DNA from 2 places in the Streptomyces sp. NPDC015130 genome. Region 1 is predicted to be linked to the other one. Evidence: predicted binding sites of a transcription regulator. Region 1 holds the regulator's gene; the other holds the start of a gene.
The links. Region 1 encodes HrcA, which represses chaperone genes, less so after heat shock. Its sites were predicted from a motif close to TTNGCACTCNGNNNNNCNGAGTGCNAA; they were not measured.
Positions count from the first base shown of each region.

Region 2: the regulator HrcA is predicted to act here: its motif matches at 6,582-6,608, upstream of groL (chaperonin GroEL).

Region 1 is NZ_JBIBVC010000006.1:388,998-404,475, reverse strand. It holds gene ACF08F_RS15675 (adenosine deaminase) at 1-198, opposite strand, end outside; gene ACF08F_RS15670 (ribonuclease Z) at 221-1,123, opposite strand; gene ACF08F_RS15665 (histidine triad nucleotide-binding protein) at 1,127-1,486, opposite strand; gene ACF08F_RS15660 (tetratricopeptide repeat protein) at 1,596-2,690, opposite strand; gene ACF08F_RS15655 (ATP-binding protein) at 2,687-4,024, opposite strand; gene ACF08F_RS15650 (16S rRNA (uracil(1498)-N(3))-methyltransferase) at 4,155-4,898, opposite strand; gene ACF08F_RS15645 (nitronate monooxygenase) at 4,895-5,977, opposite strand; gene dnaJ (molecular chaperone DnaJ) at 6,133-7,269, opposite strand; gene hrcA (heat-inducible transcriptional repressor HrcA) at 7,270-8,289, opposite strand; gene ACF08F_RS15630 (MBL fold metallo-hydrolase) at 8,438-9,166, shown strand; gene ACF08F_RS15625 (DUF3097 domain-containing protein) at 9,177-9,980, shown strand; gene hemW (radical SAM family heme chaperone HemW) at 10,054-11,286, opposite strand; gene ACF08F_RS15615 (AMP-dependent synthetase/ligase) at 11,365-13,239, opposite strand; gene lepA (translation elongation factor 4) at 13,478-15,343, opposite strand.
Region 2 is NZ_JBIBVC010000005.1:396,538-412,015, reverse strand. It holds gene ACF08F_RS13325 (trehalose-6-phosphate synthase) at 1-971, opposite strand, end outside; gene ACF08F_RS13320 (DUF11 domain-containing protein) at 1,054-2,916, opposite strand; gene ACF08F_RS13315 (glucosyl-3-phosphoglycerate synthase) at 2,955-3,923, opposite strand; SAM riboswitch class I at 4,073-4,219, shown strand; gene thrC (threonine synthase) at 4,237-5,523, shown strand; gene ACF08F_RS13305 (MoaD/ThiS family protein) at 5,538-5,813, shown strand; gene ACF08F_RS13300 (cold-shock protein) at 6,250-6,453, shown strand; gene groL (chaperonin GroEL) at 6,775-8,403, shown strand; gene ACF08F_RS13290 (hypothetical protein) at 8,511-10,232, opposite strand; gene ACF08F_RS13285 (hypothetical protein) at 10,222-11,838, opposite strand; gene ACF08F_RS13280 (SRPBCC domain-containing protein) at 12,051-12,521, shown strand; gene ACF08F_RS13275 (deoxyxylulose-5-phosphate synthase) at 12,562-12,879, opposite strand; gene ACF08F_RS13270 (class I SAM-dependent methyltransferase) at 12,956-13,702, opposite strand; gene ACF08F_RS13265 (FG-GAP-like repeat-containing protein) at 14,080-15,478, shown strand, end outside.

The DNA of each region.
Region 1 (15,478 bases):
GGCGGTGCGCAGGACCGCCATCAGGCCGTAGTAGAGGTCCAGGAAGGACTGGAGGTCGCTGAACTCGTACGCCTCGCGCAGGGCGGTGGTGTCCGCGTACGGCAGGGTGACGCCGTTGCGCGCGGCGAGCGCGAAGGCCAGCTCGGGTTCGAGGGTGCCTTCGATGTGGAGGTGCAGTTCGGCCTTGGGGAGGCCCACCGGGAGGTGCATGGGTGGTGCTCTATCTCTTCGGTACGGGGACCCTCATGAGGTCCTGGGCAATGCTCAGTTCGCCGTCGAACCCGGCCGCCCGCGCCTGCCGCTCGAACTCGCCCGGGTCGCTGTAGCGCTGGGAGAAGTGCGTCAGGACGAGGTGCCGCACGCCCGCGTCGCGCGCGACGGCCGCCGCCTGTCCGGCCGTCAGATGGCCGTGGTCCGTGGCGAGCCGGACGTCCTCATCGAGGAAGGTCGACTCGATGACCAGCATGTCGGCGCCCTCGGCGAGCGCGTGCACCCCGTCGCAGAGGCGGGTGTCCATGACGAACGCGAAGCGCTGGCCGCGCCGGACCTCGCTGACCTCGTCGAGGGAGACGCCGTTCAGGCCGCCCTCCCGCTGGATCCGGCCCACGTCGGGGCCCTTGATGCCGTACGCGGCGAGCTTCTCGGGCAGGATCCGGCGCCCGTCGGGCTCGATGACCCGGTAGCCGTACGACTCGACGGGGTGCGAGAGCCTGCGCGCGTCCAGGGTGAACGCCTCCGTGACCGCGAGCGGCCCGTCGGCGGCGACCGGCGACTCGGTCAGCTTCACGGTCTCGCGGTAGGCCGTGGCGTACCGCAGCCGCTCGAAGAAGTGCTGCCCGCTCGCCGGGTAGTGGGCGGTGACCGGGTGCGGGACCTGGTCGAGGTTGATCCGCTGGATCACCCCGGCCAGGCCGAGCGAGTGGTCGCCGTGGAAGTGCGTCACGCAGATCCGGTCGAGGTCGTGCGCGGCGACCCCGGCCCGCAGCATCTGGCGCTGGGTGCCCTCGCCCGGATCGAAGAGGATGCCCCGGCCGTCCCAGCGCAGCAGGTAGCCGTTGTGGTTGCGGTGCCGGGTCGGGACCTGGCTCGCGGTCCCGAGGACGACCAGTTCGCGTACGGACACGGCTTAGCCGGGAGGCCAGTTGAGGCCGCGGCCGCCCAGCACGTGCGCGTGGGCGTGGAAGACGGTCTGGCCCGCGCCGGCGCCGGTGTTGAAGACGATCCGGAAGCCGTGGCCGTCGACCTTGTCCTGGGCGGCGACCTCGCCGGCCTCACGCAGTATGTCGGCGGCGACGGTCGGCGCGGCGGCGGCCAGCGAGGCGGCGTCCGGGTAGTGGAGGCGCGGGATGACCAGGACGTGCGTCGGCGCCTGCGGGTTGATGTCGCGGAACGCGACGGTCGTCTCCGTCTCGCGCACGATCGTCGCCGGCACCTCCCCTGCCACGATCTTGCAGAACAGGCAGTCGCTCTGCGGCTCTCCGGCCATGGCCCGGGCCTCCTCGCCTCTGTGGTGTCGGGTGCGGACAGGGGTCCGCACCACCAGGAATGCTATCGGCCGCCGCCGGCAGGATCGCGACCCACGGCCGTCCGCCCGATCAGTCCTTGGGCGCGCGGCGGTTCAGGGCCGAGCGGCTCACCCAGTACGTGACGATCACGCCCCAGAACAGGGGCGTGCCGAATCCGCTCACCACCCCCGAGTCGAAGGACCACAGGGCGAGCGCGGCGAGCGAGTAGAGCCCGAGGAGCCCGACGGCCCCGGCCATGAACAGCACGGGACGGCAGTTGCGCGCCACGAGGAGCAGGGGGCGGCGCAGCCGCGGCGGCACCCGGCGGGCCATCCAGACCGCCCACCCGGCCCAGGCGCCCAGGAGCACGGCGCCGCCGAGCAGAAGGGGGACGGCCGCGTCGGACCAGCCCGCGCCGACCGGGATCCAGGCGATCGCCACGGCGGAGGCGATGAAGCCGAGGAGGGCCACCCAGCGGGCGCCGGCCGCCGTGTTCCAGGCCATGGCCTCCAGGTTGTAGCGGGCCTTGCGGTCGTCGAGGTCGAGCGCGGCGGAGGCCACGAAGCCCTCGGCGGCCTGCGTCCAGGCCCCGCGCCGGAACCAGCGGCGGCGCAGCCGCAGCAGCGAGAGGTTGTTGTGGGCCTCGCTGCTCTGCGGGTTGAGCCGCAGGGCCGTCTCGTACGCCCGCTGTGCGGTGGCGTGGTCGCCCCGGCGCTGGGCGGTCAGGCCCACCAGGAAGTGCGCCGCGTCCTCCTCGGGGCCGAGGGCGACGGCGGCCCGCGCCGCCTCGTAGGCCTCGTGCGCGCGGCCGGGGGTGCGGGTGCGCTCGGCGTGCTCGGCGAGGGCCGTGCCGAGCGCGTAGTGGGTGCCCCAGTACTGCGGGGCGAGTTCGACGGCGTGCCGGGCGCTCGCCTCGGCGTCCGGGAACCGCTTCAGGGCCAGCAGGATCTGGACGCGCATCAGCCAGCCCATGAGCAGCTCGGGCTGGACGCGCAGCGCCTGTTCCACGGCGGCCAGGGCGGCCGGGGCGTCGCCGGCCCGGTGGTGGCAGCGGGCGAGCAGGACGAGGGCGTCGGCGTCCTCCGGGTCGGTCGCCAGGTGCTGGGCGACGAGGGCCCCGGCCTGCTCGAACCGTCCGGTGTCGTACAGCGCCTCGGCGCGCAGCAGCGCGGTCGGGGTGGTCACAGCTTCCGCTTCCGCTTCAGGTGGGCGAGGAGGTCGTCGTACAGCCCGCCCTCGTTCGCGAACATGGCGACGTTCCGCGCGGCGGCGAACCACGGCTCCGTGGACGGCTTGATCTGCTTGGCCGCGCCGAGGAGGTCCTTGGTGGTGATGAGGCGTACGGAGCCGGTGCGGGCGGAGTCGAGGAGCGCGGCCTCGGCGGCGGACTCGCAGAGGTGGGCGAGGTCGGCGCCGGAGAAGTCCTCGGTGACCTTGACGAGCTTGCCGAGGTCGACGGCCTCGATGGGGCGCTCGCGCAGGTGGTAGCGGAGGATCGCCTCCCGGGCGGTGGCGTCGGGCGGCAGCACGAGGAGCGTGCGGTCGAGGCGGCCGGGGCGGCGCAGCGCGATGTCCACGTCCCAGGGCACGTTGGTGGCGGCGAGCACGAAGACGCCTTCGTTCCCGGCGCCGCTCGCGATGCCGTCGAGCTCGGTGAGCAGCTGGTTGACGACGTTGCGCAGGCCGCTGTGGTGCGTGCGGGAGCGCTTGGCGCCGAGGGCGTCCAGCTCGTCGAGGAAGACGACGCAGGGGGCCTGGCGGCGGGCCGTCTCGAAGATGTCGTGGATGTTCTTCTCGGAGGCCCCGATCCACATGTCCAGGACGTCGGAGAGCGAGACCGTGAGGAAGTTCGCGCCGAGCTCGCCCGCGACGGCCCGGGCGATGAACGTCTTGCCGCAGCCGGGCGGCCCGTACAGGAGCAGGCCGCCGCGCAGCGACTTGCCGTACAGCCTTCGCAGTTCGGGATTGCGCATGGGCGCGAGGAAGGCTGCCTCCAGGCGGTCCTTGACCTCCTCCATGCCGCCGACGTCGGCGAGGCGTACGGCTCCGGGGGCGTCCACGTCCCAGGCGGCGGCGTCCCCGGCGAGGCCCTCGCCGCCCTCGGCCTGCGGGTCCTCCAGGAAGCGGGGACCGACGAGGTCCTGGACCTGCTGCTCGGCGGCGTCCCAGTCGAAGTCGGGGGCGGCGGCGGACTCCGCCGGGGCGGACGGGGCGGGCGCCTCGGGCTGCGCGGGCGCCGCCTCCGGCGCCGCGGGCTCCTCGGGCACGGGCGGCTGCACCGGCACGGGGCCCGGCTCCGGCACCGGACCCGAGGGCACGCCCATCGCCCGCATCATCAGCGCGCGGGCGTCCGCGTCCCCGGGCGCGTGCTGGAGGGCGACGGCCGCCTCCGCGACGGCCTCCTCGTTGCGCCCCTCGGAAAGGAGCAGCTCGGCGAAGTGGAGGCGCAGGGGCACGTCACCGGGCGCGGCGGCAACGGCGGTGCGCAGACTGCGGATCAGAGGGGACTCGTCGGCCATGCGGCCACCCTATGAAGGACCCGGGGGCGGCCGTCCACCGGGTTCCGGCAAAAACACGTCCGCACCCCGCCGGACGCGGGGGGACGCGGCGGACGTGACAGACCCCCGGGCCCCGGTCGGCCCGGTGCGGTCAGCTCCAGCGGCCGGTGCGCGCCAGGACCAGGGCCGTCGCCGCCGTACCCGCCGTGGAGGTGCGCAGGACGCTGCGGCCCAGCCGGTACGGCTTCGCCCCGGCCGCCTCGAAGGCCGCGAGCTCGTCCGGGGAGACCCCGCCCTCGGGGCCGACGACCAGCACGATCGAGCCCTTCGCGGGCAGTTCCACGGTGGCCAGCGCGTCGCTGCCGTGCTCGCGGTCCTCGTGCAGGACGCCGGCGAAGTCGGCGGCCGCGAGGAGCGCGGCGACCTGCTTGGTCGTCATCAGGTCGGCGACCTCGGGGAATCGGGTGCGGCGGGACTGCTTGCCCGCCTCGCGGGCGGTGGAGCGCCACTTGGCGAGCGCCTTGAGGCCGCGGTCGCCCTTCCACTGGGTGATGCAGCGGGCGGCGGCCCAGGGCACGATCGCGTCGACGCCGGTCTCCGTCATGGTCTCGACGGCGAGTTCGCCCCGGTCGCCCTTGGGCAGCGCCTGGACGACGGTGACGTGCGGCTCCTCCGCGGGGTCCTCGTGCACGGTGGAGAGCTCCACCGTCAGCCGGTCCTTGCCCTCCGCGGCGGAGACCACGCAGTCGGCCCAGCGGCCCCGGCCGTCGGTCAGGACGACGTCCTCCCCCGGGTTCAGCCGCTTCACGGAGACGGCGTGGCGGCCCTCGGGCCCGTCCAGGACGAAGAGCCGGGTGTCCGGGATGGTGTCGACGACGAAGACGGGTGCGGTCATGAGGCGCTCCTGTGAGCCAGGTCGGAGAGTGCGGTGTCGAGTTCGGCGGTCAGGACCTCGACGAGCTGCCCGGCGGGGAGTTCGCGGGCGAGACGGTGGCCCTGCCCGGCCCACAGGGCCATGCCCTGGGCGTCGCCGGAGGTGGCGGCGGCCTTGCGGAGCGGGGCGGTGAGGTGGTGGACCTCGGGGTAGGCGGCGGGGGCGTACGGCCCGTGCTCCCGCATGAAGCGGTTGACGAGCCCGCGCGCCGGCCGGCCGGAGAAGGCCCGGGTGAAGGCGGTCCGGGTGAACAGCGGATCGGTCAGGGCCCGCTTGTGCAGCGGGTGCGCGCCGGACTCGGGACAGGGGAGGAAGGCGGTGCCGAGCTGGGCGGCGTCGGCCCCGGCGGCGAGCGCGGCGGCGATCTGCGCGCCCCGCATGATCCCGCCGGTGGCGACGATCGGGAGCGCGACGCTCTCGCGGACCTCGGTGACGAGGGCGAGGAGCCCGGTCCCCGGGGTGCCGTCGTCGGCCGGGTCGTCGCGGTACGTGCTCTGGTGGCCGCCCGCCTCGGCGCCCTGGACGCAGACGGCGTCCGCCCCGGCCTGCTGGGCGGCGACGGCGTCCTCGGCGGAGGTGACGGTGACGAGCGTGAACGTTCCGGCACGGGCGAAGGCGGCGAGCGTCTCGGGGGCGGGGCAGCCGAAGGTGAAGGAGACGACGCGGACCGGGTCCTCCAGGAGGATCGCCAGTTTGGCGTCGTACCCGTCGTCACGGCCCTCGTCGGCCTCGCCGAGGGAGGTGTCGTACCAGGTCGCCTCGCCCGCGAGCTGGTGCCGGTAGACCTCGACGGCGGCGGGGTCGGCGTGCGGGCCGCCCGGCGGCAGGAAGAGGTTGACGCCGAAGGGCCGCGAGGTCAGCCCGCGTACCCGCTTGATCTCCTGGTACAGCCCTCCGGCCGTCTTGTACCCGCCGGCCAGGAAGCCGAGCGCACCGGCCTCGCAGACGGCTCCGACGAGCTCGGGACAGGAAGCGCCACCCGCCATGGGGGCCTGCACGATCGGAAACCGAAAGAGATCGTTCAGTGCGGTGGTGGACATACGGGCATCGTTTCATGAGCGTGTCGGCGGGCCGAATCGGTGGGCGGGACGGGAAAGGGCGGCACCCGTGAACCACGGGTACCGCCCTTGCCCCTCGCCTGCCACCGCCCGCCGAAGTCGTCCTTCAGCCGCCGGAGAGCACAGGCCCTGCTGCCTTACCGCCCGTTGAACGCGTCCTTCAGACGCGAGAACAGGCCCTGCTGCCCGGGCTGGAACTGGCCCGTGGGGCGCTCCTCGCCGCGGAGCTTGGCCAGCTCGCGCAGGAGCCGCTCCTGCTCCGCGTCGAGCTTGCCCGGGGTCTGCACCTCGACGTGCACGATCAGGTCGCCCCGGCCGTTGCCCCGCAGGTGCGTGACGCCACGGCCGTGCAGCGGGACCGACTGGCCGGACTGCGTGCCCGGGCGGATGTCGATCTCCTCGATGCCGTCGAGGGTCTGCAGCGGCACCTTGGTGCCGAGCGCGCCCGCCGTCATCGGGATGGTCACCGTGCAGTGCAGGTCGTCGCCGCGCCGCTGGAACGTCTCGTGCGGGATCTCGTGGATCTCGACGTACAGGTCTCCGGCGGGGCCGCCGCCGGGGCCGACCTCGCCCTCGCCCGCGAGCTGGATCCGGGTGCCGTTGTCGACACCGGCCGGGATCTTGACGGTGAGCGTGCGGCGGGACCGGACCCGGCCGTCGCCCGCGCACTCGTGGCACGGGGTCGGGACGACGGTGCCGAAGCCCTGGCACTGCGGGCAGGGCCGGGAGGTCATGACCTGGCCCAGGAAGGACCGCGTGACCTGGGAGACCTCGCCGCGGCCGCGGCACATGTCACAGGTCTGCGCGGACGTGCCGGGCGCCGCGCCCTCACCCGAACAGGTGGTGCAGACGACGGCCGTGTCGACCTGGATGTCCTTGGTGGTGCCGAAGGCCGCCTCGTTGAGGTCGATCTCCAGGCGGATCATGGCGTCCTGGCCGCGGCGCGTCCGCGAGCGCGGACCGCGCTGCTGGGACGTGCCGAAGAAGGCGTCCATGATGTCGGAGAAGTTGCCGAAGCCACCCGCGCCGAAGCCGCCCGCGCCACCACCGCCGGAGGCCGACAGGGGGTCGCCGCCGAGGTCGTAGACCTGCTTCTTCTGCGGGTCCGAGAGGACCTCGTAGGCGGCGTTGATCTCCTTGAAGCGCTCCTGCGTCTTCGGATCAGGGTTGACGTCCGGGTGCAGCTCGCGAGCGAGCCTCCGGAAAGCCTTCTTGATCTCGTCCTGGGAAGCGTCGCGGCGCACGCCGAGTACGGCGTAGTAGTCCGTGGCCACTTACGACTCCGCCAGGATCTGTCCGACGTAACGTGCCACTGCGCGTACCGCTCCCATCGTTCCGGGGTAGTCCATGCGGGTCGGTCCGACCACGCCGAGTTTGGCGACTGCTTCGCCGCCCGAACCGTAACCGACCGAGACGACCGAGGTGGAGCTCAGCCCCTCGTGGGCGTTCTCGTGCCCGATGCGTACGGTCATGCCCGATTCCTTGGCCTCGCCGAGCAGCTTGAGGAGCACGACCTGCTCCTCCAGGGCCTCCAGGACGGGCCTGATCATCAGGGGGAAGTCGTGTCCGAAGCGGGTCAGATTGGCGGTGCCGCCGATCATCAGCCGCTCCTCGTGCTCCTCCACGAGCGTTTCGAGGAGGGTCGCGAGCACGGTCGAGACCGTGGCGCGGTCCTCGATCTCCTCGAAGGACTCGGGGAGGTCCTGCACCAGCTGCGGCACGTCGGCGAACCGGCGGCCGACGACCCGGCTGTTGAGCCGGGCCCGCAGGTCGGCGAGGGAGGTCTCGCCGAAGGGCGCGGCGCAGTCGACGACACGCTGCTCGACGCGGCCGGTGTCCGTGATGAGCACGAGCATCAGGCGGGCCGGGGCCAGCGCGAGCAGCTCCACGTGCCGGACGGTCGAACGGGTCAGCGAGGGGTACTGGACGACGGCGACCTGACGGGTCAGCTGCGCGAGCAGCCGCACCGTACGGCCGACGACGTCGTCGAGGTCGACCGCGCCGTCGAGGAAGTTGTGGATGGCCCGCCGCTCGGGCGTCGACAGCGGCTTGACGCCGGCCAGCCGGTCGACGAAGAGCCGGTAGCCCTTGTCGGTCGGAATGCGTCCGGCGCTGGTGTGGGGCTGGGCGATGTACCCCTCCTCCTCCAGCACCGCCATGTCGTTGCGGACGGTCGCGGGCGAGACGCCGAGCTTGTGGCGCTCGGTGAGCGCCTTCGAGCCGACCGGCTCCTCCGTCCCGACGTAGTCCTGGACGATGGCGCGCAGGACCTCGAGTCTGCGTTCGCTGAGCATTCGTGCGCACCTCCAGCTGTCGTCGTCGTTCCGGTTGCTCCGCTTTTGGCACTCGCCCTGCCCGAGTGCCAGCAATCCCCCGGCCAGTGTACGGCGGCGGGCAACGCTCCTGGCAAGGAGGCGGGCGCGCACCGGCTAGCGTCGCCCCATGGACGTCGATTGGGAAGCGTACGGGTGGGAGCGACTGGCGCGCGGGGTCGGCAGGCTCCGACTGCCCGGCTGGGACGCCACGGTGGGCCTTGTCGTGGGGGCGGAGGCGCTGCTGCTGTACGACACGGGTTCCTCGCTCGCGGAGGGCGCCGAGCTCCGCGGGCGGATCGCGGCGCTGACGGACGGCCGAAGAGTGACGCACATCGCATTGAGCCATCCGCACTTCGACCATGTCTTCGGGACGGCGGCGTTCGCGGGCGCGGAGGTCTTCGGCGCGGTCGGTTCGGACGACCTCCTGGCCCGCGCGCGGGACCGGGAGGCGCTGCGCGCGGACGCGGTGCGGCACGGGCTCGACGCGGCCGCGGCGACGGAGGCGGTGGACGTCCTGGTGGCCCCGCGGCACGTGGTCTCCGGCGAGTGGACGCTCGACCTGGGCGGCCGGCAGGTGCTCCTGGCGAACCTCGGCCCGGGCCACACGGGCCACGACCTGGCGCTCTTCGTCCCCGGGGAGCGGGAGGTCGTCTTCTGCGGGGACCTGGTGGAGGAGTCGGGCGAGCCGCAGGCGGGGCCGGACGCGATCCCGGCCCGCTGGCCGGACGCGCTGGACAGGCTGCTGTCGCTCGGCGGCGAGGACGCGGTGTACGTGCCGGGCCACGGGGCCGTGGTGGACGCCACGTTCGTACGGACACAGCGCGAGGAACTGGCACGCCGCTTCGCGGTGTCATAACGTCGCCCGAATGCGCAGCTACGACCCGGATCTGACTCCTTCCTGGAAGAAGTCGAAGCCCGTTCCCGAGGTGCCGGCCGACCCCGATCTCGTCGTGGAGGAGGTCGCCACGGGCTTCTGCGGGGCGGTGATCCGCTGCGAGGCGGGCACGGTCACCCTGGAGGACCGCTTCGGCAAGCACCGGGTGTTCCCGATGGAGCCGCGCGGCTTCCTCCTGGAGGGCCGGGTCGTGACCCTGGTCCGCCCGGCCCCGGCGGCCCCGGTACGCCCCACGCGTACGGCCTCCGGCTCGGTCGCCGTCCCGGGCGCGCGGGCGCGCGTGGCGCGGGCGGGCCGGATCTACGTGGAGGGCCGGCACGACGCCGAGCTCGTGGAGCGGGTCTGGGGCGACGACCTGCGGATCGAGGGCGTGGTCGTCGAGTACCTGGAGGGCGTCGACGACCTGCCGGGGATCGTGGCGGAGTTCGGCCCGGCCCCGGACGCCCGACTGGGCGTCCTCGTGGACCACCTGGTCCCGGGCTCGAAGGAGTCCAGGATCGCCGCGCAGGTCACGTCCCCGGACGTCCTGGTGGTCGGCCACCCGTACATCGACGTCTGGGAGGCGGTGAAACCGTCCTCGGTGGGCATCAGGGCCTGGCCGACGGTGCCGCGCGGCCAGGACTGGAAGACGGGGGTGTGCCGAGCCCTGGGCTGGCCCCCCAACACGGGCGCGGCCTGGCAGCACATCCTGTCGAAGGTCACGTCCTACAAGGACCTGGAGCCCCAGCTCCTGGGCAGGGTCGAAGAACTGATCGACTTCGTCACGGCGCCGTAGCGACGTCACGGCAGGGGGCGGCCCACGGACGGCGCCGCCCCTTGCCGGGCCCAGGCTGCTCGGCCCCCGGACCTCAGTCCACCAGGTCCCGCACCACCGCATCGGCGAGCAGCCGGCCCCGCAGGGTCAGCACCGCGCGCCCGTCCTCGTACGACCCGGGGTCGAGGAGCCCGTCCCCCAGCGCCTTCCCCGCAGCCGCCAGCCCCGCGGGCTTCAGCAGATCCAGCGGGCACCCCTCCCGCAGCCGCAGCTCCAGCAGGATCCGCTCCACCCGGCGGTCCTCCGCCGCGAGGAGCTCCCGCCCGGCACCGGGCGACTTCCCGGCCCCGAGAGCCGCCGCGTACGCCCCGGGATGCTTCACGTTCCACCACCGCACCCCGCCCACGTGCGAGTGCGCGCCGGGCCCCGCGCCCCACCAGTCGGCGCCGCGCCAGTACAGCTCGTTGTGGAGGCAGCGCCCGGCCTCGGAGGTGGCCCAGTTGGACACCTCGTACCAGGAGAACCCCGCCTCCTCGAAGGCCGCGTCCGCGATCAGGTACCGGTCGGCGTGCACGTCGTCGTCGGTCATCGGCACCTCGCCGCGCCGGATGCGGCGCGCGAGCTGCGTCCCCTCCTCGACGATCAGGGCGTACGCGCTGACGTGGTCGGGCCCGGCACCGATGGCCGCGTCGAGGGAGGCCCGCCAGTCGTCGTCGGACTCGCCGGGCGTGCCGTAGATCAGGTCGAGGTTGACGTGCTCGAACCCGGCGGCCCGCGCCTCGGCGACGCAGGCCTCGGGGCGGCCGGGCGTGTGGGTGCGGTCGAGGATCTGCAGGACGTGCTGCTTGGCGCTCTGCATGCCGAAGGAGATCCGGTTGAACCCGCCCTCCCGCAGCTCCGCGAGATACGCGGGGTTCACCGACTCCGGATTCGCCTCCGTCGTCACCTCGGCGTCGTCCGCGAGTCCGAACTCGTCGCGGATGGCCCCCAGCATCCGTACGAGGTCACCGGCGGCGAGCAGCGTGGGCGTGCCGCCGCCGACGAAGACGGTCCGCACGGGCCTGGGGTCGTCGCCGAGGACCTTCCGGGCCAGCCGGATCTCCTCGGCGACCTGCCCGGCGTAGTTGTCCCGGGAGGCGAGCACGCCACCGGCACCGCGCAGCTCGCTCGCGGTGTACGTGTTGAAGTCGCAGTAGCCGCAGCGGGTCGCGCAGTACGGCACGTGCAGGTAGAACCCGAGGGGCCGCTCCCCCGCCCCTTCCAGGGCGTGCGGGGGCAGCGCCCCGTCGTCGGGGACGTTCTCACCATCGGGCAGTACGGAAGGCATGAGCCCATTGTCCCGTACCGCCCGAGGTGGACCGCCGGCCTGTGGACAACAGCCGCACCGACCTGGGGACGACCGTGGCTACGCCTCGCGCGCGCCCTCGTACATCGCGTCGATGAGGTGCTGGTAGGTCCGCTCCACGACGGGCCGCTTCATCTTCAGCGACGGGGTCAGCTCGCCGTGCTCGACGTCGAGGTCGCGCGGGAGCAGCCGGAACTTCTTGATCGTCTGCCAGCGCTGGAGGTTCTCGTTGAGGCGGTCGATGTATCCCTGGACCATCTTCTCGGTCTCCGGGGCGCCGACGACCTCCGCGTACGTCTTGCCGGCGAGGCCCTGCTCGGCGGCCCAGCCGAGGATGGCGGGCTCGTCGAGGGCGATCAGCGCGGAGCAGTAGTTCCGGTCGGCGCCGAGGACCACGATGTTGGAGACGAACGGGCAGACGGCCTTGAACTGGCCCTCGACCTCGGTCGGGGCGATGTACTTGCCGCCGGAGGTCTTGAACAGGTCCTTCTTGCGGTCGGTGATCCGCAGGTACCCGTCGGCGGAGAGCTCACCGATGTCGCCGGTGTGGAACCAGCCGTCCGGCTCCAGGACCTCGGCCGTCTTCTCCGGCAGGCGGTGGTAGCCCTCCATGATGCCGGGGCCGCGCAGCAGGATCTCGCCGTCGTCGGCGATCCGGACCTCGGTGCCGGGGAGCGGCTTGCCGACGGTGCCGGTGCGGTAGGCCTCGCCCGGGTTGACGAAGGAGGCGGCGCTGGACTCCGTGAGGCCGTAGCCCTCCAGGATGTGGATGCCGGCGCCGGAGAAGAAGTAGCCGATCTCGGGGGCCAGGGCGACGGAGCCGGAGACGGCGGCGCGCAGCCGTCCGCCGAAGGCCTCGCGGAGCTTCTTGTAGACCAGCGCGTCGGCGACCTTGTGCTTGGCCGTGAGGCCGAAGGGGGCCGAGGCCGTGCCGGTGCGGCGGAAGTTGTCCTGGGTGACCTTGGCGTACTCGCGGGCGACGCCGGCGGACCACTGGAAGATCTTGTACTTGGCGCCGCCGCCCTCGCGGGCCTTGGCGGCGACTCCGTTGTAGACCTTCTCGAAGATGCGCGGGACGGCGGCCATGTAGGTCGGCTGCACGATCGGCAGGTTCACGATGATCTTGTCGATCCGCCCGTCGAGGGCGGTGACGTGGCCGACCTCGATCTGGCCGGAGGTGAGCACCTTGCCGAAGACGTGGGCGAGCGGCAGCCACAGGTACTGGACGTCGTCCTTGGTGACGAGGCCGGTGGCGGCGATGGCCTTCGCCATGTACGACCAGTTGTCGTGCGGGAGGCGGACGCCCTTCGGGCGGCCGGTGGTGCCCGAGGTGTAGATGAGGGTCGCGAGCTGGTCGGCGGTGATCGCGGCGACCCGCTCCTTGACGGCCTCGGCGTTCTTCTCCAGGTACGCCTTGCCGCGCGCCTCCAGGTCGGCGAGCGAGAGGACCCAGTCGTCGGTCTCCACGCCCTCGGGGTCGAGGACCACGACGTGGTGGAGGTCGGGCAGCTCGGCGCGGCGCTCGACGGCCTTGGCCACCTGGGCCGCGTCCTCCGCGATGAGGACCCTGGACTCGGAGTCCGCGAGGATGAAGGCCGACTCCTCGGCGTTCGTCTGCGGGTAGATCGTGGTCGTCGCGGCGCCCGCGCACATCACGCCGAGGTCGGCGAGGACCCACTCCACCCGGGTGGAGGAGGCGAGCGCGACGCGCTCCTCGGGCCGCACGCCCAGGTCCATCAGGCCGGCGGCGATCGCGTAGACCCGCTCGGCGGCCTGCCCCCAACTGAGCGACTTCCAGTCGTCGGGGCCGGCACCGGACGCGGCGGGGACCGGGTACCGGTACGCCTCCGCGTCGGGAGTCCGCTCGACGCGCTCAAGGAAGAGGGTCGCCACGGAGGGCGGCCGGTTCTCGATCAGGGTCTGTGTGTCGCTCACGACGTCCTCCGGGCGGCGGCGGTGCCTGCTGGCGGTGCGTAAAAAACGTATCTGGCGGTGCGGAACCACGTAACTAACTGGCGAGTAACCTTCGAGTCGGGATCAGAGTAAAGGGCCGAGGACCGGCGCGTAAGGGCTTGCGAGCCGCCGCTTGATAACGAACGGGTCCACGCGCCGTCGGCACGTGGACCCGTTCGATGCACAAGGCACCTACTTCTGACTTCCCGGTCTCTTCCGGCTACTTCTTCTTGCCGGAGGACTCGTCGCTCGACAGGACGGCGATGAAGGCCTCCTGCGGCACCTCCACCGAGCCGACCATCTTCATGCGCTTCTTGCCTTCCTTCTGCTTCTCCAGCAGCTTCCGCTTACGGGAGATGTCACCGCCGTAGCACTTGGCGAGGACGTCCTTGCGGATGGCGCGGATGGTCTCTCGGGCGATGACGCGGGAGCCGATCGCGGCCTGGATCGGCACCTCGAAGGCCTGGCGCGGGATGAGCTCGCGCAGCTTGGCGACGAGGCGCACACCGTAGGCGTAGGCGGCGTCCTTGTGGGTGACGGCGGAGAAGGCGTCGACCTTGTCGCCGTGCAGCAGGATGTCGACCTTGACGAGGCTGGAGGCCTGCTCGCCCGTGGGCTCGTAGTCGAGGGAGGCGTAACCGCGGGTCTTGGACTTCAGCTGGTCGAAGAAGTCGAAGACGATCTCCGCGAGGGGCAGGGTGTAGCGGATCTCGACCCGGTCCTCGGAGAGGTAGTCCATGCCGATCAGGGTGCCGCGACGGGTCTGGCACAGCTCCATGATCGCGCCGATGAACTCGCTGGGGGCGAGGATCGTCGCCTTCACGACGGGCTCGAAGACGTCGTCGATCTTGCCTTCGGGGAACTCGCTCGGGTTCGTGACCGTGTGCTCGCTGCCGTCCTCCATGACCACGCGGTAGACCACGTTGGGGGCGGTGGCGATGAGGTCGAGACCGAACTCGCGCTCCAGCCGCTCACGGATGACGTCGAGGTGGAGAAGACCCAGGAAGCCGACGCGGAAACCGAAGCCCAGCGCGGCGGAGGTCTCCGGCTCGTAGACGAGCGCGGCGTCGTTCAGCTGGAGCTTGTCGAGGGCCTCGCGGAGGTCCGGGTACTCCGAGCCGTCCAGCGGGTAGAGACCCGAGAACACCATCGGCTTGGGGTCCTTGTAGCCGCCGAGCGCCTCGGTCGCGCCCTTGTTCAGGGAGGTGATCGTGTCACCGACCTTGGACTGGCGGACGTCCTTCACACCGGTGATGAGGTAGCCGACCTCGCCGACGCCGAGACCGTCGGACGCGGTCATCTCGGGGGACGAGACGCCGATCTCCAGCAGCTCGTGCGTGGCGCCCGTCGACATCATCTTGATGCGCTCGCGCTTGTTGAGCTGGCCGTCGACGACACGGACGTACGTCACGACGCCCCGGTACGAGTCGTACACGGAGTCGAAGATCATCGCGCGGGCGGGCGCGTCCGCGACGCCGACCGGCGCCGGCACGTCCCGCACCACCCGGTCGAGCAGCGCCTCGACACCCATACCGGTCTTCGCGGAGACCTTCAGGACGTCCTCCGGCTGGCAGCCGATGAGGTTGGCGAGCTCCTCGGAGAACTTCTCCGGCTGGGCGGCCGGCAGGTCGATCTTGTTGAGCACGGGAACGATCGTCAGATCGTTCTCCATCGCCAGATAGAGGTTGGCGAGGGTCTGCGCCTCGATGCCCTGCGCCGCGTCCACGAGCAGGATCGTGCCCTCGCAGGCGGCCAGCGAACGCGACACCTCGTACGTGAAGTCGACGTGCCCGGGAGTGTCGATCATGTTCAGGATGTGGGTCCTGCCCTCACCCTGCCCGTCGGTGGGCGCCCACGGCAGCCGGACCGCCTGGGACTTGATCGTGATGCCGCGCTCCCGCTCGATGTCCATCCGGTCGAGATACTGGGCACGCATCTGCCGCTGGTCGACCACACCGGTGAGCTGGAGCATCCGGTCGGCGAGCGTGGACTTGCCGTGGTCGATGTGCGCGATGATGCAGAAGTTGCGGATCAGAGCCGGGTCGGTACGGCTCGGCTCGGGCACGTTGGTAGGAGTCGCGGGCACGCAGTGATCTCGTCTCGGGCGATGTTTCAGAACGGATACGTAGACACCATGGTCCCATGCCCGCCGCCCTGCGCCCGGTTTGGGCGGCCCCGAGGGTGACTGATACTGTGGACAGCTGTGTCTCGTGTGCCCTCT
Region 2 (15,478 bases), on a different contig from region 1:
AGGTGGACGACCCGGTCGCGCCACTCGGGGTGGGTGGTGAGGAGCTCGCGGTAGGCCAGGAGGCCGCGCAGGATGTTCTTGGAGAGCTCGGTGCGGTCGACGCGGACGATGGTCCTGCGGTCGCCGACCTCGGCCCGGAGGGCGGCGAGCTTCTCGTCCACCTCGGGGCGGTGCGCCAGGGCGCGCAGCTCCTCGGCGTCGACGCCGAGCGGGTAGGCCCGGACCGTGGTGCGGCCCTTCCCGACCCCGTAGCGCAGGTGCTCCACGCCCCGCCAGGGCGTCCCGGTCGGCGACAGGCCCTGCGCCACCCCGCGCTCCGTGTCCATGGACGCGCCCGAGACGAACGCCGCCGCCCACTGCCAGGTGTGGAAACCCAGCTCGTCCGCGCCGAGCATCCCCCAGACCAGCTCCTCGCGGATGTCGTCCGGGAGCATGCCCAGGTAGGCGGGGGAGCCCCACGGCGTGTGCGTGAAGTGGGCGATCCGGAGGTCGGGGCGCAGGTCGCGGAGCATCCCCGGGACCAGGGCCAGGTGGTAGTCCTGGACCAGGACCTCGGCGCCCTCGGACGCCTCCGCGGCCAGGGCCTCCGCGAAGGCGCGGTTGTAGGCGCGGTACGACTCCCAGCGGCGCCGGAACTCCGCGTCGAAGACCGGCTCGCGCGAGATGTCGTACAGGTGGTGGTGGAGGAACCACAGGACCGAGTTCGCGATGCCGTTGTACGCGTCGGCGTACACGTCCGGGGGGATGTCCAGCATCCGCACGCCCGGCTCGCCGACCCCGCGCCGCACCGCCTCCCGGTCGCCCTCGCCGAGCGCCGCGCACACCCACAGGCTCTCCTGCGAGTCGTCGGCGGAGACGGCGCTCAGGCCCGAGACCAGGCCGCCGCCGCCCCTGCGCGGGGTGAGCGTGCCGTCCTCGCCGAGCTTGTACGAGACAGGACCTCGGTTCGATGCCACGAGCACAGTAGCCATGTGGCGAACCTAGCCCGTCCCGTAAACGCTCAAACGTACGTATACGAGACGGGCCGATCCGGCCACGGAGCGTGTGCGCGGGTCAGCGGTCGTGGTGGTCACGCATCGCCGCCTTCGCCACCAGGCCCGTCGCAGCGAGTGCCACGCCGAGCGCGCCGAGCAGCCACAGCCGCTCGCCGCTGCCGCCCGTCTCCGCCATCGAGCCGGAGCGGGAGCCGGCCTCGGAGCCGGCGTCCGAGCCCGAGCCGGAGCCGAGGTCGGAGCCGGAGCCGCCCTGCGGGCCCGGTGCCGGCGGGGCCGGGGCGGGCGCGCTCGCCGTGGGGGAGGCGGACGGGGCCTCGGGCTCCGACGGGCCCGTCGACGGCTCGCCCGGCGTCGGGCCCGTGGGGGCCGGGGGCGTCGGCTTCGGGCTCTCCGGCCTGTCGAGCACCGGGGCCGCCGCGCAGGACGGGTCCTCGCTGCCGGCGCCGCAGTTGGAGCGCGGGGTCCTCACCTGCACGCTGCCGCGGAGCCTGCCGTCCCCGGTCGCCGGGTCCTTGACCGTCACCGAGTACGTGACGGTCGCGGTCTTCCCGGCCGGGATGGTGCCCACGTACCCGATCCTCGGCTTCTCGTACGAGACCGTGCCCAGGTCCGTCTTCACGTCCCCGTTGTAGTCGGCGTCGTCGAGGTTCCCGGTGAGGTCGTCGCCGAACGCGGCGTTCGGGTGGTCGAGCGGGCCGGTGTTCCTCGCGGTGATCGTGTACGTGAGGGTGTCGCCCGGCTTCACCGTGCGCGGGCTCGCCGTCTTGGTGATCTCCAGGTCGGGCACCGGCACCGAGAGGGCCAGGCCGGACGGCACATAGGTGTCGCCGTTCGTGGCGAAGGTCAGGTCGGCCGAGGTCGCGCCCTGCGGGACGGCGCCGGCGGGGAGGTCGAAGGTCTTGGCGTCGATGCTCAGGTTGTTCGCGAGCGCGGGGGCGACGGCGCCCTCGTCCTGGCCGACGAAGAAGTCGTCCGTGTTCCCGGAGGCGGCCTCGGTGACGTTCCTGCCGTCGACCAGGAACCTGTCGCCCGGGGCGTTCCGGTCGCCCTCGTACGCCGTCACGCCCGCCCGGACCGTGCCCGGGCCGCGGCGGAAGCCGTCGACGGTGACGGTGGTGGCGGGGGAGTTCGAGCGCTGCAGGACGTGGCCGCCGTAGACGTACACGTTCCGCCGCTCCGGGGCGCGGACCGGGTCCGGGCCGGGGAAGCGGTGGACGACGGTCAGCGACCAGCCCGCCACGCAGCCCCGGCCGTTCGGCGCCCACACGTTGCCCACCGCGACCTGCGCGTCCGTCCCCGAGACGCCCGCGAAGGCGGCCGTCACGTCCGACTCGCCCGTGTAGTAGTGCGGGCCGCTCGTGTCGGCCGGGTCGGCGACCATGCTGTCGATCGAGACCGGCGTCGCCGCCCCCGTCCCCACCCTGATCACCGGCGCGGTCGTCGCCGGGTCGCCGGGCGAGGCCGTGACGTCGGCGCCCGAGATGTCGCAGCGCCGGAGCTGCGCCCCGCCCGGCCCCTTGTACGTGCCGTCGTTGCCGCCCCAGAACAGTCGGGCGTACGCGACCTCGGCGCCCGCCGGGATCTTCACGTGGCCGGTGCTGGAGCCGAAGTCGGGTGCGCCGCCCCCGGCCGACAGGCCGGCGGCGTCGATCCTCCGCATCACGAACGCGTTGTTGTCGTCGGAGCCCTCACCCCTCGCCGCGGCCGCGCAGCGCGCGGCCGGGCCGGGGAGCTCGGTGGGACAGCCCATGACCGTGTTGCCGATCGTGGTGAAGTCGCCGTAGAGGGACTCGCCGTACCGCTTGCCGAAGGGTTCGACCACGTCGGCCGCGGCCGGAGCGGCCACCGCGGACACGAGCGTGCCCGCGGTGAGGCCGATGGCCGCCAGGACCCTGCCCGGGTGATGTTGTCTGAAGCGCATAAAAGGGCAATGTAGGCAAAGCGGATCATATACGGGCGTTACGCCACGCGGCGGCGCGTGTACTCCGTGATGTCGACCATCGGCGGCCGCTCCTCCGTGTCCACCGCGTAGGTCCGGGGGGTGAACCCGTCCTCGCCCCGCTCGAACTGCGTCAGCCGCGGCCGCACCAGGTGCCCGCGCGAGAGCCGCAGCTGCGCCGTCCGGTAGATGGCCGCGGCCATCCGGCCCAGCGCCCGCTCGTCCTGGTGGCGGTGCTTGCGCACACCCACGTCGACCTGGGCGAGCGCGTCCAGGCCCACCGTGTGCAGGGCGTCGACGAGCAGCCCCAGCTCCACCCCGTAGCCGACCGGGAAGGGGAGGCGTTCGAGGAGCGAGCGGCGGGCCGCGTACTCGCCGCCGAGCGGCTGCACGAAACCGGCCAGCTGCGGCCAGTGCAGGTTGAGCAGCGGGCGGGCCACCAGCTCGGTGACACGACCGCCCTGGGCGGGGGTCTTGCCGGGGGCGAGCTCATCGGACTCCGCGCCGAACGGGCGGTCGTAGGTCGCCTTGACGAAGTCGATCCCGGGGTCCGTGAGCAGCGGGCCCACGATCCCCGTCACGAAGTCCGCGGAGAAGTCCCGCAGGTCCGCGTCGACGAAGCACACGACGTCCCCGCTCGTCACCATGAGCGACCGCCACAGGACCTCGCCCTTGCCGGGGACGGCGGGTATCCGGGGGAGCACCTCGTCCCGCGCGACCACGCGCGCCCCGGCCGCCGCGGCGACCTCCGCCGTGCGGTCGGTGGAGCCCGAGTCGATCACCACGAGCTCGTCCACGAGGGGCACGGCTTCGCTCATCAGCTCGCGGCGGATCACGGCGACGATGTCCCCGACCGTCGCCTCCTCGTTCAGCGCGGGAAGCACCACGCTGACCGTCGTGTTCCGCTTGGCGGCGAGGATCCGCTCCATCGGCCGGTCGGCCACGGACCAGGACCGCCGGTCCAGCCAGCGCTCCACCTCTTCCAGCACGTGATCTCCATCTCGCGGTACGGACGGCCCGTCCAAGCGCCAGGGCCTTCGGTTACAGTCTTGAACAACGCGGATGCCCGATGCACGTCGGGGTGCCGCCCGCGTCGGAGCGCAGGAACGAAAGTCCACCGCGCTTCACAATCGAATACCGCTCATCCAGAGGGGCAGAGGGAAACGGCCCGTTGAAGCCCCGGCAACCCTCCAGTCGGTTTGTCTCGTCCTCCAGCGAGGTCCCCGGCTAGGGAAGGTGCCAAATCCGTCTCATGACGAAAAGTTCGTCATGGGAAAGATGAGGAGAAAGGGCCTCGCCTCCATGGCTGTACAGACTGTCGCCTCTGCCACCACCGTCGACCTCGGTCCCGCTTCAGGACTCTCCTGTCGCGAATGCGGTGAAGTCTTCGCACTCGGTCCGATCTTCGCCTGCGAACTCTGTTTCGGACCGCTCGAAGTCGCGTACGACCTGCCCACCGGTGACCCCGAGGCGCTGCGCAAGCAGATCGAGGCCGGCCCCGCCAACATCTGGCGCTACGCCCCCCTGCTGCCCGTCCCCGCCGACGTCGCCGAGAAGCCGAACCTGAACCCGGGCTGGACCAAGCTCGTCCAGGCCGACAACCTCGCCCGCGAGATCGGCGTCGCCCCCGGCAAGCTCTTCGTCAAGGACGACTCGGGCAACCCGACCCACTCCTTCAAGGACCGGGTCGTCGCGCAGGCCATCGAAGCCGCCCGCGCCTTCGGCTTCACCACCCTCTCCTGCTCCTCCACGGGCAACCTGGCCGGCGCCGTCGGCGCCGCCGCCGCCCGCGCCGGCTTCCGCTCCTGCGTCTTCATCCCGCACGACCTGGAGCAGGGCAAGGTCGTCATGGCCGGTGTCTACGGCGGTGACCTCGTCGCCATCGAGGGCAACTACGACGACGTGAACCGCTTCTGCTCGGAGCTCATCGGCGACCCGCTCGGCGAGGGCTGGGGCTTCGTGAACGTCAACCTCCGTCCGTACTACGGCGAGGGCTCCAAGACGCTCGCGTACGAGATCTGCGAGCAGCTCGGCTGGGTCATCCCCGACCAGCTGGTCATCCCGATCGCCTCCGGCTCCCAGCTCACCAAGATCGACAAGGGTCTGCAGGAGCTCATCAAGCTCGGCCTCGTCGAGGACAAGCCCTACAAGATCTTCGGCGCGCAGGCCGAGGGCTGCTCCCCGGTCTCCGCCGCCTTCAAGGCCGGCCACGACGTCGTCCGCCCGCAGAAGCCGAACACGATCGCCAAGTCGCTCGCGATCGGCAACCCGGCCGACGGCCCCTACGTCCTCGACATCGCCCGCCGCACCGGCGGCGCCGTGGAGGACGTGAACGACGAGCTGGTCGTGGAGGCGATCAAGCTGCTCGCCCAGACCGAGGGCATCTTCGCCGAGACCGCCGGCGGCGTGACCGTCGGCGTCACGAAGAAGCTCGTCGAGGCGGGTCTGATCGACCCGAACCTGACCACCGTCGTGCTCAACACCGGCGACGGACTCAAGACCCTGGACGCGGTGGCCGACACCTCTCAGGCGACCGTCACCATCCGCCCGAGCCTGGACGCGTTCCGCGACGCCGGCCTGGCCCACTGAAAGGCTACGAAGACATGGCCGTGAACGTCCGCATCCCCACCATCCTCCGCACCTACACGGGCGGTCAGTCCGAGGTCCAGGCCGAGGGCGCGACCCTCGCCGAGGTCATCGCGGACCTGGAGAAGAACCACACGGGCATCGCCGCCCGCGTCCTGGACGACCAGGGCAAGCTGCGCCGCTTCGTCAACGTCTACGTGAACGACGACGACGTGCGCTTCGAGCAGGGCCTGGAGACGGCCACCCCGGCCGGCGCCGGCGTCTCGATCATCCCGGCCGTCGCCGGAGGCTGATCGCCGGTCACGGCGGAGGGGGCCGACACCCCCTCCGCCCTCCCGCGCTGTCCCGTCTTTCTTGAATTGCCCCTTCCGCGCCATAAAGCGGAAGGGGCAATTCTGCATGGTTGAGCGGGGTAGAGTTGGGGAAGTCCCCTCCGCTGCTCATGCCGGGCGCATATGAGAATGCGTCTCCGCACGTCTGGAAGCAGCCAAAGTGCGTGTGCGTTGTGTACGTTCTGCGCGGTTTGCCGGGCCCGACTTGCCCCGGAACTCCGGGGATTCTCCCTAATTCCCCTTTCCGGGCTGCCCAGAATTCTCGGTCGAATGACCTGTTGCAGAGGGCAGTTGGGCAGATACATTCAGCGGCGGTCGACGCGCTTCCGGCGCAGGGTCTGACCCGGGTCCGCGAAGTGCGGTTCCCGCGCAAGGGCCAGTAATAGGGGAGTTAGGCATGGCTCAGGGCACCGTCAAGTGGTTCAACGCGGAGAAGGGCTACGGCTTCATCGCGGTCGACGGTGGTGCGGATGTTTTCGTCCACTACAGCGCGATCCAGATGGATGGCTACCGCAGCCTCGAAGAGGGGCAGCGGGTCGAGTTCGAGATTTCGCAGGGCCAGAAGGGTCCGCAGGCGGACATGGTCAAGCTCGCCGTCTGAGCGCGGCGCGATCGGCCACCGACGCAACGCCGTCGAGGGGCCCGCATCCCTGAGGGGACGCGGGCCCCTCGCGTGTTCCCGCACGCGCTCCCGGGCGTGGCGTGGAGCCGCCCGAAACCCGAGAGTCGCTTGCACTCTCCTAGGGCGAGTGCTAATCATTGGCGTTAGCACTCGGAAGGTGAGAGTGCTACTACGAGGATCGGGCAGATGAGGCCCGCGGCCAGGTGGGGCAAGGAACCGCCGGGCTCGCAGGCCGTCCGTCGCGGGCATCGGCGCGGTCCTGGAGCGTTATCCACCCCATGTCCGGGAGGACCACTTCACATGGCCAAGATCATCGCGTTCGACGAGGAGGCCCGGCGCGGTCTCGAGCGCGGCATGAACCAGCTCGCTGACGCCGTCAAGGTCACCCTCGGCCCCAAGGGCCGCAACGTCGTCCTCGAGAAGAAGTGGGGCGCCCCCACGATCACCAACGATGGTGTCTCCATCGCCAAGGAGATCGAGCTCGAGGACCCGTACGAGAAGATCGGCGCCGAGCTGGTCAAGGAAGTCGCCAAGAAGACGGACGACGTCGCCGGCGACGGTACGACCACCGCCACCGTCCTCGCCCAGGCGCTCGTCCGCGAGGGCCTCCGCAACGTCGCCGCCGGTGCCAACCCCATGGCCCTCAAGCGCGGCATCGAGAAGGCCGTCGAGGCCGTCTCCGGCGCCCTCCTCGAGCAGGCGAAGGATGTCGAGACCAAGGAGCAGATCGCTTCCACGGCCTCCATCTCCGCCGCCGACACCCAGATCGGCGAGCTCATCGCCGAGGCGATGGACAAGGTCGGCAAGGAAGGCGTCATCACCGTCGAGGAGTCCCAGACCTTCGGTCTGGAGCTGGAGCTCACCGAGGGTATGCGCTTCGACAAGGGCTACATCTCGGCGTACTTCGCCACCGACATGGAGCGCATGGAGGCGTCGCTCGACGACCCCTACCTCCTGATCGTCAACTCCAAGATCTCCTCCGTGAAGGACCTGCTCCCGCTCCTGGAGAAGGTCATGCAGTCGGGCAAGCCCCTGCTGATCATCGCCGAGGACGTCGAGGGCGAGGCCCTGTCGACCCTGGTCGTCAACAAGATCCGCGGCACCTTCAAGTCCGTCGCCGTCAAGGCCCCGGGCTTCGGCGACCGTCGCAAGGCCATGCTGAACGACATCGCCATCCTCACCGGCGGCACGGTCATCTCCGAGGAGGTCGGCCTCAAGCTGGAGTCGGCCGGTCTCGACCTGCTGGGCCGCGCCCGCAAGGTCGTCATCACCAAGGACGAGACCACCATCGTCGACGGTGCCGGTGACAGCGAGCAGGTCGCCGGTCGCGTGAACCAGATCCGCGCCGAGATCGAGAACTCGGACAGCGACTACGACCGCGAGAAGCTGCAGGAGCGCCTGGCGAAGCTCGCCGGCGGTGTTGCGGTCATCAAGGCCGGTGCCGCGACCGAGGTCGAGCTCAAGGAGCGCAAGCACCGCATCGAGGACGCCGTGCGCAACGCGAAGGCGGCCGTCGAGGAGGGCATCGTCGCCGGCGGTGGCGTCGCCCTGCTCCAGGCGTCGAACGTCTTCGAGAAGCTCGAGGGTGACCTCACGGGCGACGAGGCCACGGGTGCCGCGATCGTGAAGCTGGCCCTGGAGGCCCCGCTGAAGCAGATCGCCGTCAACGCCGGCCTGGAGGGTGGCGTCGTCGCGGAGAAGGTCCGCAACCTGCCCGTCGGCCACGGCCTGAACGCCGCGACCAACGAGTACGTCGACCTCATCGCCGAGGGCATCATCGACCCGGCGAAGGTCACGCGCTCCGCGCTGCAGAACGCCGCGTCGATCGCCGCGCTGTTCCTCACCACCGAGGCCGTCATCGCCGACAAGCCGGAGAAGGCGTCCGCGCCGGCCGGCGGCGGCATGCCGGGCGGTGACATGGACTTCTGATCCTCCGGGATCGGTGGTTCATCGCTGAACGCGAAGCTCAGCACGAACGAGGGCGGCACTCCCCGGAAGGGGGGTGCCGCCCTCGGGCGTGACGCCGTGCGCTGCCGTCAGCGCATGTCGACGTAGTCACCGCCGGCCGAGGCCGGGGTGTTGAAGTGCTTGCTGTCGCCGTAGTGGCGGATGCGCCAGGAGCCGTCCCCGGTGACCTTCGCCTTCAGGGAGACGTTGCCGTTCGCGTTCGACCGGCCCGTCGCCATCTGCTTCCACGTGGTGGAGCCCCGCGGCTGGAACTGCAGGACGACCGGAGCGTTCGCGTACGCGCGCCAGTTGTAGTCCGTGTAGTGCTGGAGCCCGCCGGTGACCGTCACGTACCCGCCCTTCGCGACCGGCTCGGGGCCGGCGTTCAGGGAGACGATCCGGGTGTCGAGGCGGGTGAGCCGCAGCGTGCCGGTGCTGGACTCGGCGAACTGGTCGGTGGTGAGGTGCCGGAGCCGGAAGTAGCCGCCCCGGCTCGCCGCCGAGGCCGTGAACTCGTTGAAGTAGGCCGAGTTCACGCTGCCCCAGGCGATCGCCTTCCAGCCGCCGTCGACGAGCTGTTCCAGCCGGATGAACTGGGCCTCCGTGAAGTTCGGTTCCGCCACGTACCGGGCGCCGAAGGTGCCGGAGACCGTGACCCGGCCGTCGGCGGAGAGCCCGTACGTGCGGATGTCGGTGCGGGAGTCCAGCGGGATGGCCAGCGCGCCGTGGAGATCCGGGAAGCTCACGTACCGGTCGGGGGACTCGACGAACCAGTTGCCCGACTCCTTGCCCGCGACGGCGACGAGCCGCGCGGTGAACCGGCCGTCCGCGCCGGTCCGGACGACGGCGCTCGGGCCCGTTCCGTAGGTGGGGCCGCCGAGCCGCACGCGCACCTGGTGGTTCGCGACGGGGGCGCCGGCCGCGGCCGGGTCGGTCATCCGGCCGCTGACAGTCACGGTCTGCCCGTCGAGCGCCCGCTTCTTGTCGGCGGTGGCGGTGACGGCCACCTTGCGCGGCACGTGCTCGTAGACGCTGAGGTACTGCGTCACGGTGCCGTGGACCTCGGGGCTGTCGGCCGTGACCGTCGTCCGGAAGCTGAGGGACGGGCTGCCGAGGTCCTCGCTGGAGATCGGGAACGGTGGCGAGGTGAACCGGCCGGCCGTGTCGGTGACCGCCTGTTGTGCCGGGCTCTGCGTCCCGTCCTGCGGCGGGTCGAGCCGCTCGACGGTCACCGGCAGGCCGGTCACCGCGACCCGGTCCCCGGAGCCGGGCTGGACGCCGACGACGGTGCCCGAGGGTCGGGCGTTGCGGTCGGCGTACGTGGGCTTGGTGGGGACGAGGGTGATCTCGGGGCGGAGCCGGAAGTCGAGCTGCCCGGCGTCGGTCCGGGTCTGCTTGTTGCCGAGCGAGTCGGTGGCGGTGACGTCGATGGCGTACGTCCCGAGGGCCGGGATGCGGCCGCCGTCCTCGACGAGCTTCAGCACGGCCGCGTCGGGCAGCCGGAAGGTGTTGGCGGGGGCCGAGGGGTTCCAGGGGTCGACCACCCCCGGGAGCGTCGGGATGTCGACGAGGACGGTGTCGCCCTGCCGGACCTTCGCCGAGACCTTGGTGATCCTGGCGGACGGGGCGTCGGTCCAGGCGGTGACCTGGAAGATGCCGCGCTGGGTGTCGTCGGTCAGGGCCCGGCCGATGCCGACGAGCGGGTCGGCCGCCGTGGCGGGCGCGGCGGTGACGGCGAGGGTCGTCGCGGCGAGGGCGGCCGCGGCCAGGCCCGCCGTCAGGGCGCGGGAGGGGCGGAGGTCAGCGCGCATCGATGTAGATCGCCTTCGTGTCGCTGTAGAAGTAGGTGCCCGTGCTGTTGAGGTACATGGCCCAGGAGCCGTCTCCGTAGGCGGTGGCGCGGTAGTTGAACCGGCCGCTGCTGTCGGTGGTGACGCTCTTGGTCACCCAGTACCACGTGCTCTCGTTCCTGGGCTTGAAGAGCAGGGTCAGCTTGGTTCCGGCGAGCGGCTTCCAGATGCCGCCGACCTTGCGCTGGACGGTTCCGGAGACGGTCATCTTGCCGTTCACGGTGGGCCGGGTGGGGCTGATGGTGAAGGCGGAGAAGCGGGTGGGCGTGCGGCCCCGCTTCAGGGACGTACTCCCCTTGGCGACCAGCTCGTTGGTCTCCGGGTGGTAGATCCGGTAGAGGGCGCTCTCGTAGCCCTGGGTGGTGAAGCGGTAGGAGCAGCCGCTGTCGGTCATGCCGGAGCGCATGACGCGCCAGGTGGACCCGGCGTCGAAGGAGACCTGGAGCTGCACGGGCTGCCCGTTGCGGCAGTAGGCCGAGCCGAAGCCGCCCGTGGCGGTGAGCTCCCCGTACTCGTCCAGGGTGATCGTGTGCCCGGAGTACGAGAACTGCTGCGGTACGACGATGTCGCTCTTGGCGTACGGGCGGGAGTCGTCGAAGTACGGCGAGTACCGCAGCGCGGTGTACACGAAGTCGGTGCTGTACTGGGCCCGCGCGTTGAAGGAGAACGTGCCGGTCGCGGACGAGGTGGCGCTGCCGAGGGTGGTCGTCGTGGTGGAGCCGTAGGGCTGTGTTCCGGTCGCGACGACGGGGGCGCCGGGGAAGGGCTTCCAGCCGGTCGGCGTGTACCGCTCCACGTGCCCGCTGACCCGCACGTCCGTACCGGCGAGCACGCGGTACTTGTTCACGTCGGCGCTGATCCGGTAGAGGAGCTTCTCCACGCCCAGGGACGGGAGGTGCGCCGCGTCGTCCGGGTCGTTGACGGTGCCGGCCGTGACCACGGTCGCCGTGCCGGACACCCAGCCGCCTGGGGTCATCGTCACGGAGAAGGTGCCGTCCGCGAGGGTCGTGGCGGTGGCGTTGACGACCCTGCTGGTGCCGTCCAGCGCGTTGAGGGTGATCGCGACCTTGGTGCCGCCGGGCGCGGTGGTGCGGGCGCCGGTGGCCGGGTCCCAGGAGGTCGTCCTCCCGGAGAGGACGGCCTGGCGCTGGTCGTAGCTGGTGCTCCGGCGGTTCCAGGACAGGTCGGTGACGCCGACGTGCGGCCGGTAGCTGTAGGTGGCGCCGGTCGCCTTCGTGGTGGTGCCGCCGGGGAGTCGGTACTCGACGCGGACCGGGTAGTCCGCGAAGGCGGTGCCCTGCGGGAGCGCGAAGGGCGCGTCGGTGTCCCAGTTGGTGTTGTCCGTGGTGAGCGCCTCCGTGGAGGCGAGCACGGCGGCGCCGGGGGCGGTGGAGGCCAGGACGCTGACCTTGATCCAGAGCGCGTTGGCGGGCAGCGTCACGCGGTAGCGCCCGTCGTCCAGCGTCTTGCCGGAGAGGGCCGTCGCGTCCGCGTGTGCGGCCGGGGCGTGGACGACGGCGGGCGCGATGACGCCCGCCGAGAGAGCGAAGACGGCTGCGGCACGCACAAGGGCGTGCGGAAGCCTGCGCGTTGAGCGCGGCAAAGGGACCCCCCACAGGTCTGTGATGGCGGCGTCGCCCGTGATCGGGGGCGGCCGCGTGGCAGAACTTTAGCGCTCACCTGTTGAACGTGTTCACTCTGTTTACGGGAGTGGCTGGACGGGCGTGCCCGAGTAATCCTGGAAGGGACTGAAAGGGACACGGTGGAAGGGCCGAGGCCATGGTCACCCTCCTGACGACACCCGCCGACCGCGAGCTGGTCATCACCAGGACGTTCGACGCTCCGCCGGGCCGGCTGTGGGAGGCCTGGACGCGCCCCGAGCACGTACGGGCCTGGTACGGGGCCGCGGCGCTGACGACGACGGTCGTCGACGTCGACCTGCGGGTGGGCGGCGCGTGGCGCTGGGGCCAGACCGCGCCGGACGGCCAGCAGATCGTCTTCTCCGGCACGTACGAGGAGATCGTCCCGGCGGAGCGGCTCGACTACACGGAGGTCTTCGAGCAGATGCCGGACGCCGACCCGGTCCGCGTCACCCTCACCTTCGACGCGACCCCGGACGGCGGCACGGCCCTGACCAGCACGTCGCTCTGGCCCTCGAACGAGATCCGCGACCAGGCCCTGGCGGCGGGCATGGAGGCGGGCGTCCGGGAGCAGTACGACCGGCTCGCGGACCATCTGCGGGCGATGTGAGGGACGGGGGTGTTGGTTGCGGCGTCGGTCCCCCCGAGGCTCAGCGGGCCATTCCCTTCGGGAACGCCACGCCCTCGGCCCGGGCCCGGGCCGTGAGCGACTTCAGCTCGGAGAGGGTCCTGGGCCGGTGGCCGGGCCCGCCGCAGCAGCTCTTGTGGAAGCGGACACCCGCGTGGAGGAGGACCGACAGCACCCGCCACGCCGAGGTGTCCCGGCGGCGGGGCGGGGCGAAGGCCGAACCCACGTGGATGAGCGTCTGCGCGCAGCGCGGACAGCGCCGCTCGCGGTCGGGGTCGTACGGCTGCTTGTACGAGGCCCGGCACGGCAGGCAGACGTACGAGGTCTTGGTGTAGCCCATGGGGCCAGGGTAGGGAGGAGGCGGAGGGGGACTCCACGGGATTTCCCCCGCCTCGGTCTCTCCCGCGTCCCGGGGCTCAGCGGTGGAAGAGGGCCGTCCAGAGGAAGGACTCGCCGAAGTTCGGGGAGGTGGGGGGCTCGTCGTGCATGCGACGGAGGTCGATCGCCGTCAGGCCGGCGAAGAGCGTGCGCAACTCCGTGTCGGTGTAGGCGAGTCCGCCTTCCAGGCCGCCCCGGCGGTAGAACTCGGCGTCCGGCAGTTCCGATCCCATGCCGCCCTCCCCTGCGGCGAACGCGGTGAGCGCGAAGTGCCCGCCGGGCGCGAGGACGCGGTCGAGGAGCGCGAGGTAGCTGACGCGGCGGTGCGGGGGCAGGTGGTGGAAGCAGCCGGAGTCGTAGACGAGGTCGTACGGGCCGTCCAGGCCGACGGCGAAGGCGTCGCCGTTCACGAACCTGACGTTCTCGGTGCCGGCCTCCCGGGCCCGTTCCTCCGCCCAGGCGATGGCGGTGGGCGAGAGGTCGACCGCGGTCACGTCGAAGCCCAGAGACGCGAGGTGCAGGGCGTTCCGCCCCGGCCCGCAGCCGAGGTCGAGGGCCTTGCCGCCGGCCGGGAGCAGGCCCCGCTCGACGTACGAGACGAGGTTCTCGTCCGGCTTCGCGACGAAGAACGGCACCGGCTTGTCCCGGTCCGCGTAGAACCCGTCCCACCAGTCGGCGCCCCCTTCCGTCCAGCGGTCGGCGCCGGGGGCGAAGAGTCCGTCGAGCAGGTTCAGGACGTCGTCGATCGTGCGGATGTCACGGTGGGCAAGGCTGTTGCGGTCCATGGAAACCCCCTCCAAGTAGGCTTCCAGGATAAGGGAGTTGAGGGTAAAAGCGCAGGTCAGAGGTGGTCCGGGGATGGCCTGTGCGGGGCGTGGACGGCTCGTGGGGAAGGGGTGCACCCCCGTGGGTGGGAGGAGGGGGCGCCGCCGCGTGAAGGGGCCCTCCAGGCCCGGGAAGCGGCCTTCCCGGGCGGCTCCCGGGAAACTTTTCGAACTCCCGTCCCGCGTGACTGTACGATCCGTCTGCCGACAGGGGGGTCCCGCCGGCCCCGGCCCAGCGGCCCTTCCCGGCCTGCCGCTCTGCGCCCTGCCCGTCCTGCTGTCGCGCCGACCCTCCCGTGTCGCACCCGTCTTCACACCCGTACGAGGGGACACAGGACTTGTCCGTACGAAGAGTGGTCGCGCTCGCCCTGAGCGCCACCCTTGGCATCACCGGCCTGGCGGCCGTCGCGCCGACCGCCGCGGCGGCGACCGGCGCGCCGTACGAGGTGACGATCGACGCGCCGCCGAGCGTCACCCCGCCGGCCCAGACCGTCTTCGGCGCGGGTACCGGTCTGCAGGCCTCCGACCCCGACCGGGGCATGCGCTGGCAGAGCTTCGCGGGTGGCCCGGTCTCGTACCAGGCTGCCTGCGACTCCACCGACAGGATGGCGTTCCACGGTGACCGGTTCGGTTGCCTCGACTACCACCAGGGCACCTGGGACGCCACGGTCCACGACTGGGCCACCGGCGTCACCCTGACCCGCCCGCGCCCCGAGGGCCACACGTGGCTGCGGGCCTTCGGCACGGACCGTCTGCTCAGCTACAGCACCGACGCCGAAGGCGCCGTGACCCTGCACCTTCCGGGCCTCGGTGAAGGCGCTCCGGCGGACGCCGACGTCACGACGACCGAGCGGATCACCGGCTACCCGGAGGTCCTGGCCTTCGACGCCGAGGGCGCGGTCGTCACGTACACCAAGGCCTCCGGTGGGCAGGGCGTCGGGCTCGTCGATTTCGGCGCCGCCACGCTCGTCCCGCTGGCGCAGCCCGCGGCCGGTGTCCCCTACGGCGTGAAGGCGACGCTCGGCGCCGACCGCGTCGCCCTCTACGGCGGGTACGGCACGACGGAGGCGTTGATCGTGCCCCGCGCCACGCCCGCGGGCCCCGCGAGCACGGTCAAGCTGCCGAGCACCGAGGCCAGGCAGGACCGTCTCGCCCTCCTCGGCGACTGGGTCGTGGGCTCCTACAGCGCGTACGGCTCCGCCCCGCTCAAGGCCACCTCGCTCGCCACCGGAGCCACCCGTGACCTGGGTGTCCTCGTCGCCGGGAACTCCGAGATCAGGACCGGCACGGACGGCACCCTCGCCTTCGTGGGCGGCACCGACTCCACCCACTGGGGCATCCGGCGCGTCACCCTCGACACCGCCGGCGCGCCCGTCACCACGCAGGTCCTGAGCACCCCGCCGAAGCCGGTCACACGGACGGCTCTGACCGTGACGAACGGCCGGGTCACGACCGAGCAGGAGGACGGCTACCGCACCCTCCGGGGCTACGACGTCTCCCTCACCGAGCCGCGCACGGCCGCCTCCGTCTGGAGCTGTGCCGTGACCTCCGCCGGCACCTCGCCGTGCGCCGAGCCCTCCGGCCCGGGGATCGCCGGCGCCCGCTGGGCCGACACCGGGGACGGCCGTCTCGTCACGCTCGGGGCGGACGACGTTCCGCCGTCCCGCGGGGAAGCGCCCTGCGGCTGGTGCGCCCCGACGGTGTACGTGACCACGGCCGCGCCCGGCGCGACCACCC